One region of the Thermorudis peleae genome, then DNA from elsewhere that is predicted to be linked to it. Evidence: riboswitches for the same ligand, from Rfam matches in the RefSeq annotation. Region 1 holds a riboswitch; the other holds the start of a gene.

Region 1 (4,375 bases):
CGGCTGCCCCGAATCCCAGCCCAGCCTGCATCTACTTCCCGCAGACGCGCCATAACCTCTGCTTTGGCTTCCGAGCTTACTGGCAGCAGTTCGGCGGCCTGGCCATCTTCGGCTACCCGATCACCGAGGAGTTCCAGGAGAACGGCCTGACGGTGCAGTACTTTGAGCGGGCCCGCTTCGAGTGGCACCCAGGCCAGTTCCCGCAGCGCTACGACGTGCTGCTCGGCCTGCTCGGTGACGAAGTGACTGCTGGCCGCACGGATCCAGCCTTCCAGCCGGCTCAGCCCAACTCCAGCCCGGCCTGCATCTACTTCCCACAGACGCGCCATAACCTCTGCTCGGGCTTCCGCGCGTATTGGGAGCAGTTCGGCGGCCTGGCAACCTTCGGCTATCCAATCTCCGAGGAATTCCAGGAAGTCAACCCCGATACTGGCAAGGTCTATACCGTGCAGTACTTCGAGCGCGAGCGTTTCGAATGGCACCCCGGCGAATTCCCGCAGCGGTATGACGTGCTGCTCGGACGCCTCGGCGCCCAAGTCCTGCACAACCGCTACGGCACGCCGTATCCATAAGGCGATCCCTGCGGCCCAGCACGTGAGCGGGAAGGGATTTCCCCTTCCCGCTCATCGTTTCTCCGCCACCGTTGCCTGCTGCCCCCCAGAGACCACGCCCTCCAGTGCCGCACGAATCTGCTCCAGCTGAGCCAGCTCCGCCTGCAGCCGCACACGCAACGCCGCAACGGCATCCTCACCGTCCAACATCGCAGCCTGTACGGCCTCAACGCCTTACGTCAACGCCTCAAGAACCGCTGAGACCGCTGACTCAAGCACCGCCCGTCGCTCTTCAAGCTGCTCGGCAATCCACTGCCGCAGCGCATATCGCGCTGAACCGACCATCCGATCAGCATAGTCCTCGAGCCGGCGCTGTGCTCGCCAGAGGATGAGCCAACGTCCAATCCGCCCGGGCAAATGGCTCATCAACCACATCGACAATAATTCGAGCATGACCGGTTCATCAACAACCTGCAGCCGCGCATGTGCAGTCACGGGCACTGGCTCCGGTACCTGCACCTGCAACGCAGGGACAGCAAGCACGTCCTGGGCAAGCGCCTGCAAGGCGTCCAGCGCACGCTGCAGCGCTGCACGATACCGCTCTGTTATCGCTCCAAGCACGTCAAGCAGCGCCGGCTCCTCGCGTTGCATCCACGCCACGGTCGTCGAACGCAGCGTCTCAACAATCCAGTGGCCTCCTGCCCGCACCTGCGCCCTCAGCGAGCGCTCGCTCCCTTCCATGATCAGCGCAGGCAATTGGTTCGCCAGTGCAAGCAGTTCAGCGCGCAAGGTCGGTAACGCTGATCCAAGATGCTGATCCACCAGTCGAGCCTGTGCCACGCGCAACAAGGCATCGCGCTCTTCACGAAGGACGTCGAGTTCTGCTACCCGCTGTCGAAACATATCGAGCCGGCGCGTAAGCTCCTCGCGCGAGGTCGCCAACCCAGCAAGCGTCGCTTGTCGCTGCTGTTCCGCCTCGCTGATGAGCATGTGCAGCTGATTCACCGCAGCCGAAACGAGCAGTGCTTCACGTGCCTGATAGACCTCCTGCACCAAAAACTGCTCGATCGCCTGGATGCCACTCTGCTCGATTCGTGCCGCATCTCCTGCTATCCGTCCTTCTAACGCAAGCAACGCGGAAACGGGAAGAATTGGACACGCTGGCACACGATCTGCCACCACCTTCCGCGTAAACGTTATGACGTCGGCAACATCCGCAGGGCTATAGCGATCAATCTTGTTCAGCACGATCAGCAGGCGGCGAGCGAAGCGTGCGACCTCCTCGAGGAACGCTCGTTCCTCAGCACTCATTGGCGGATCCACCGACAACACAAAGAGTGCCACATCTGCATCGGCCACAAATTCACGCGCAATCGCGGTATTGTGGACATAGGTCGACCCTATCCCCGGCGTATCAACGAGACGAATCCCGTGAGGAAGCCGTGCTGTTGGCACCTGGACCACTGCCGCAGCGACCCGCTTCGCGTTTGCCGGGTTTTCCGTTTCGGTAATGTACTCCCGAAGCTGCGCAATCGGGACCTCCGCTGTGCGCCCATCCTGAAACGTGATGGTCGCCGAGAATGCCGGACCAGCTTCGACATACGTGACGATCGCTGTCAATGGCACCATGCCCATCGGAAGGACTGGATAGCCAACGAGCGCGTTTACCAGCGTCGACTTGCCGCGTTTAAAATGTCCCAGCACTGCCACGTTCAGCGTTGTACGCATCAGACGATCGGCCAGGGCATGAACACGCTGAGCAGCTGCCGTCGTCGTTAGAAGCGGCTCCAGTTGTTGAAGCAGCGAACCAAGCATCGTCAGTGTCGTATCCATGCCAGTCCTCCACTTCACCACAACAAGAAAAGCTCCTGGCCGTACGGCCAGGAGCCATCAGCTGATCCGCAGTTCGGGCGCACCGCGCCACTGGCGGGCTCCATCGCCATGATCATTCGGCATCACAGTATAGCAGCCACCAGCACCGTGCTCTCAGCCACGCAGCCCTCACCTACGGCCTTGCCCTTCCCATGCTACACTTGCTGTCATGAGCAAGATCGATGTGACACAAGCATCACAAACGATGACGACGCCGACACCGCTACGCACCATACGCCCGCGCCGACCACGCCAGCAACGCCCAACCACGCTCCATGACCTCACGCTTGCCGAACTGGAGCAGCGGCTGGTTGCGCAGGGCCACCAACCCTACCGAGCCCGGCAACTCTTCCACTGGGCATACCAACAACTCGCTCTTGACTATCATGCCATGACGGTGCTCCCCAAAGCGCTGCGCCAGCAACTTGCCGAAACCCTGCCGCTCACAACGCTCCAGCTGACGCGCACCGTCACCAGCGACGACGGCGAAACCGAAAAGCTCCTCTTCCGTACCGTCGACGGTGAGCATGTCGAAACCGTCCTCATGTGCTATCCTGACCGAACCACTGTCTGTGTGTCCTGCCAGGTCGGCTGTGCGGTCGGTTGCGCCTTCTGCGCCACCGGCATGACTGGTCTCATCCGCAACCTCAGCGCCGGTGAAATCGTCTCCCAGGTTGTCTATGCCGCCCGGCTTGCCCGCGAGCGCGGCCGTACACTCACTAACATCGTCGTCATGGGAATGGGCGAGCCCTTCCAAAACTACGATGCTACGATGAAGGCGATCGCCATCCTGCATGATCCCGCTGGCTTTGGCCTCGGCGCCCGGCGGATCACCCTGTCAACGTCCGGCCTCGTCCCCTTCATCGACCGTCTCGCTGAGGAGCCCTACCAGGTGAAGCTGGCCATCTCGCTCCACGCGCCGGACGACGCACTCCGCTCACAACTCGTGCCAATCAACCGGCGCTATCCCATCGCCGAACTCCTCGCTGCCTGCCGGCGCTACGTCGCCAAGACTGGACGGCGCATCTCCTTTGAATACGTCCTCATTCGCGACGTCAACGACCAGGATCATCATGCCGAAGCCCTCGCGCGCTTGCTCCATGGCCTGCTTTGCCACGTGAACCTGATTCCACTCAATCCAACGCCTGCCGCCCCGCACCTTGCTCGCCCAACGCCAGACCGCATCGCACGCTTCGCCGCAATCCTGCACCGCCACGGCATCCCCGCCACTGTCCGCTACTCCCGCGGCGTCGACATTGCTGCCGCCTGCGGACAACTCCGCGCCCAAGCCGACGCGGAAGCAGCCATCGCTGCCACATCCTCGACCGATCAGCACGCCTAGCCTCTGCGCAACCCTCTCACGCCGTGCCGTATCCCCAAGACACGGCCGCACCACACCAAGCCCCACCGCCCTCGTGCCCCACTGCCCTCGCGTCCTGCTCTCCCGTAACCCACCGCACTGTTGCCTATCTCACGCGCTGTCCTGCACCCCTTCGCCCTTTTTGCCAAACAATCCACTCCCGCGCCCCTTCCACACCTGGGAGTTGACAACGCAGGGTTACATCGGTATACTGCCAACAAGAGGTGGTTATAACATCCGAACGTCTTGACCAATTGAAGCGAAGGATAGCCCACGTGCAGACGTGGAACGCGCAGCGCCCGTCGCTGCCAAAATACCGGCTGCTACAACAGGCACTCGAAGCGCGCATCGCGCAACTTCATCCCGGCGATCGCTTCCCCTCAGAGCGCGAACTCGAGCAAGAGTACGGCGTCAGCCGCATTACGGTGCGTCAGGCCCTGCAGCAACTCGTCCTCGCCGGCAAACTCGAACGCATCCAGGGCCGCGGCACCTTCGTCGCGCGCCCGAAGGTCGAGCAGGGACTCGTCCTCACCTCGTTTTCCGAAGAGATGCGCCGCCGTGGCCTCACACCAGGCAGCCGCACGCTCGCCAA
Region 2 (4,375 bases), on a different contig from region 1:
GGCGTCATTTGTCCCATGAACGTTTACCTTCCCTTCTGGAGCGCGCGGAGTGCTTGGTCACGAATACTAGCTAACGGATCATGTTCCGCGATGTCGCGCAATACCGCATCGGCTTGCGGTGTATGGAGTTGCCGCAGTGCTGCAACAACCTCGACGCGGACACGTGCTGCTCCATGCTGGAGTGCAAATTGAAGTGCCGGGAGAGCTTGCGGATCGCCGATCTTTCCGAGTGCTGCAACAGCGGCGGCTGCAACATCGACGTCCCACAGACGTTCCTGGATTGTTTGGCAGAGTGCGGGTACGGCGTACTGCTCCTTTTGTTCGCCAAGTATCCAGGCACAGTGTTCAGCAATGTCTGGTCGAGGATGCCGCAGCCCTGCAATCAGTTTAGCGGTAAAGGAGTCCGCTGCGATAGTGCTACCATGCATCGTCATGACTTATCCTCGTGTTTCACGAGACCCGTGCGTCGTGAAGCGAGACACCGGGCGTTTCTCCACCAAAGACTGCGATAAGGTCTCGCCAACTTCGCCGCTCTTCGTCAGTCAGATGCCCGCGAAAACGGTAATCAGAACTGGCAATAAATCGTTGAGCACGCTCAGCAAGCTCTTCGAAGGCGGCCACCGTCTCATCAAGAACGTGGTCAGCGTCTGGCTGTGTGAGTGCTTGGCGAAGGTGGCCAAGGCAGCGCGGTTCCGCTGAGTGATTGCTCGTCTCCATCGGCAGAGCAACTGCTTCCGGCCAAGCTTGGTCTTCCTCAAGCAGCAACTGGGCAACCAGCTGGGGAGCATCGAGATAGGTGGTCCATGCCCGAGCGCGGTCGCACAGCCAGGCCGTTCCCTTACTGAGATATTCCCGCTCAGCTTGGCACCATGGGCAATATTCAGCTTGGCGTGGAAGATATGGTGGTCGTCGGCCAACACGCAGTGCAAGCTGTTGCTCACTATCGAGGCTGCGATGGTGGTGCGCATATCGTGTGGCGAGGATGTCAAGCAGCGAACGCCAGCGCGCTGCTTGAGCTGGGGCGATTCGCTCAAGGGTGATGGCAAGAAGGTGGGCATGTGGCTGGCAGAGTAGCGCTGGCTCACTGACGACGAGTTCTGGCTCGTGCATGGCGATCCACGCCAGCGCGGTAAGCAGCGTCGATTCTCGTTGGGCTTCCCAGATGCAAGCCGGGCAGGGAGTACGAGGGGTGAGCCAGCGCCGAGCAGCTGTAACGCCACCGATCTTTACTGTTTGGAGTAGATCGACGAGAATGCGCTGCAGAAGGATTGCCACACCATGGTGACTGAATACATGATCACCAGCTGGTATGAGTGCCCAACTATGAATGAAGCAAAAACCGCGCGCGGCCAGTAGTGCGCGATGAGTATCTGGATCGGTGACCTGTTCCCACAGGATTGATTCCAGCCCGCGCAATTCGCGCTCTGCAAGGAGCCGACAGACTGGGCAACCAGGTAAGGCGATCGCTTCCGTGAGCATTGCAATGAGCACGCGGTCTGGCTGGATAGTTGGACGAGTGCGAAACAGGCGGGAAATGCGTGCAAGCCATCCGCCACGCTGCTCGGCTGTTCCTCCTGTTCGCATGGCCGGTGTTTCATGCACCATAAGAAAACCTCCACGCTACCGGAATAATCCGGAACTGCGTAGAGGCCATCAGCCGCTCGGCGGTTCGGCGGTCTTGTGCCGCCTGGTGAGCCTCATCACCTGCGTAGCGTAGTATACCACAAAGCACGCGTGCTGACGGCGCCGTGCTCAATGCCGAGGGGAGAGTAGGGCAATCGTGCAAAAGCAAATGCATGGGGTTGACATCGCCATTGTCGGCGGTGGCATTATTGGGGCAACACTTGCCTACTTACTGGCGCGCCAAGGAGTCTCGTGTTGCGTCCTCGAGCGTGGGATACCTGGCGCTGGGACTGCCGAAGCATCCGCGGGAATTGTTGGGCCCCATCTTGAACGAGAACAACCCGAAGCCCTTCGTGCCTTGCTTCTCAAAAGCCTGCGGGCTTATCCCTGGTTGATTGCGACGCTGCAGGATGAAACGCCAATCGATCCAAGCTATCACACCTGGGGCGAGCTACGGTTAGCGTTCACAGCTGAGCAAGCTCAAGCGCTGCGGGATCATGGCCAATGGCTTGAGTCGCTCGGTTTTGATGTCACCTGGCTCGACGCTGCAGCAGTGCGAGCTGATGCACCAGTGGTGGCTGAACAGGTCGTTGGTGGGCTGTATCTCGCTGACGCTGCCAGTATGGTGGTGCCTCGTTTTGTGCGCTCACTGTTGGACGCAGCGTGCCGGCGCGGCGTAACCGTGTTGCAACAGACCCCAGTACTCGGCTTCCAAACAGTCGGCGACCGCGTGATTGCGCTGCAGACTGGCGCAGCAGTATTGCCGGTTGACCAGCTCGTACTCGCAGCCGGCGTTGAGACAACGGCTCTCGTGCGATTGCTTGGCTCCTCCGTCGCTATCGAGCCGGTGCGTGGCCAGATGGTGCTCCTTCGTACAGTGCCGGGGGTGCTCAGAACAATCCTTGCCGGTCCGGCTGGTGGCTATGTTGTTCCACGCACTGATGGCGATATTTGGGCAGGTCCAACGAAGGAACGAGGGCGCTGGGAACAGCAGCCAACAGTTGATGGCCTTGTCACGTGCTTGTCCATCCTGAATCAGCTCGCGCCCGGGTTGCGTCCTGCAATCTTTGCTGGCACGACTGTTGGACTGCGGCCAGGGGCGCCTCCCGATGGACTTCCCGTTATCGGCCGCCTGCCCGGCTGGGCAAATGTCTGGGTCGCAAGTGGACACGAACACCTGGGAGTCATGCTCGCCCCTGGCACAGCCGAACTCCTTGTCGCAGCGCTTACTGGTACCGAGACACTAGCCGAACTGTCCGCCTTTGATCCTGGACGGCCAGCTGCCTGGCGTAACAGTGAGCACCGGCGCGCAAATTAGGAACTCCACGTGATAATCCAGTCATCATGTGGCTCTCCTGCCGTCTCACTCGTACTATCGCACTGGCCGTTTCGGTTAACGTCAACGCAGGCCCGAACGATCGTCGTTGTACCAGCTTCACTACCGTTGCGCAGGATGGTGACAGAGGCTTTCCCGTTAGCATCGGTTAGTGGTGTTGCTGAACCAATGACGGCAGGTGCCGGATTATCATTTCCCTCTTCCAGAATGCTGAAGAGGACGCGCGCTCCTGCAACGCTGTGTGATTGCATGCCGATGTCCGTAACAAGAACCGTTAGCTGGACCGTTTCTGAGTCGCCATACGGGGGATTGGAGCCGTCAGCAGGGAATGCGAGTTGGTAGTTCACCCACTGGAGCGTCACGGCTGCGCGTGGCTCGCCTTGATCGCATGAAAGGCTCAGGTCAAGGTCGATACAGGCAAGCACCTGGTCAGTTCGCTGAGGATCAGTATGGACATGGGAATATGCGACTTGGCCTGCTTCGTTGCTTACGTTGAACCATAGGATGCTGTGGTCGGATAGCGAAAAGAGGGTAATCGGAATCACACTGCCTGTAGTTTTTGCGGTCAATTGGATTGGAACGTTGATTTGACTGATGTCGGCCGACGCCGTTAAGGTAATAGCATACTCGCCTGTTGGCTGGGGCATGGGTAGCCCAGGTGGTGTGGTCACGAGGCTAAACGTAGTCGAGCCGTCGACAGCGACAGCGTAGTTGACGTTATTCGAGATAGCGCTTACTGGTCCGCCTGTCCGTACGGCAACGACCGCACTGCCGTGAAATCCAGGTGTTAGTGCGCTGAGGCGTGGTGTGTAGAGCGTTTGACCACTGTGGGGGGCGAGCGTCAGCGACTGAGTGCTACTCGGTACCTCATGCCCCATGTGATCAAAGAAGCGCACGACGACCTCAGCGGGAGTCGTTGCGCTTGTATTGAAGAGATTGATGCCACTCGTATCAGCTCGCTGGCTACCATCGCCTTTTTGGACGAGTGGCAGAGTAAGGAACTCTCCCTCGGCTGCGCCACTCGGCGCAAGATAACTGAGCGCTTGGCCCTGGCCGTCGAGCTTGTTGCCTTGATACTTGACGGCATCGACGGCAACCGCAATTGGCTCGGTGCCAACAACGGTGGCCTGTGAGAGCCCTTCGATGCCGGCGCCATCGAATGATGGGCGGTAGACAAAGGTCATGCCGCTGGGAGGCAGCGTACGTTCAACTTTGCCAAGCAGTGTACCTTGGGTGTCGTAAAAGCTGAGCGTTACCAGATTTTCCTCACTATCCGAAAGGTTGCTGATATTAATCCCACTGTTCCAGCCATTGTAGGACTGGAAGATGAGCGGTGCCGTCACAACGCGTGGACTATCGGCAGCGCGAGCGACCGGCACATTGGTCAAGGCCATAAGTGTTGAGGGCTTGATACGG

Evidence for each region. Region 1 has a riboswitch for fluoride ahead of N675_RS13605 (dynamin family protein). Riboswitches for the same ligand answer to the same signal wherever they lie in the genome.
Region 2: it holds a riboswitch for fluoride, as region 1 does, so the genes downstream of both, N675_RS12040 (hypothetical protein) here and N675_RS13605 (dynamin family protein) in region 1, are expected to answer to the same signal.

What each region holds. Positions count from the first base shown of each region.
Region 1 is NZ_JQMP01000003.1:476,427-480,801, reverse strand. Features, by position in the region: gene N675_RS14275 (right-handed parallel beta-helix repeat-containing protein) at 1-572, shown strand, start outside; gene N675_RS13605 (dynamin family protein) at 786-2,384, opposite strand; fluoride riboswitch at 2,426-2,501, opposite strand; gene rlmN (dual-specificity RNA methyltransferase RlmN) at 2,629-3,765, shown strand; gene N675_RS05155 (GntR family transcriptional regulator) at 4,059-4,375, shown strand, end outside.
Region 2 is NZ_JQMP01000004.1:460,027-464,401, reverse strand. Features, by position in the region: gene N675_RS12050 (AAA family ATPase) at 1-17, opposite strand, end outside; gene N675_RS12045 (HEAT repeat domain-containing protein) at 24-434, opposite strand; gene N675_RS12040 (hypothetical protein) at 451-1,605, opposite strand; fluoride riboswitch at 1,638-1,714, opposite strand; gene N675_RS12035 (NAD(P)/FAD-dependent oxidoreductase) at 1,781-2,941, shown strand; gene N675_RS12030 (Ig-like domain-containing protein) at 2,938-4,375, opposite strand, start outside.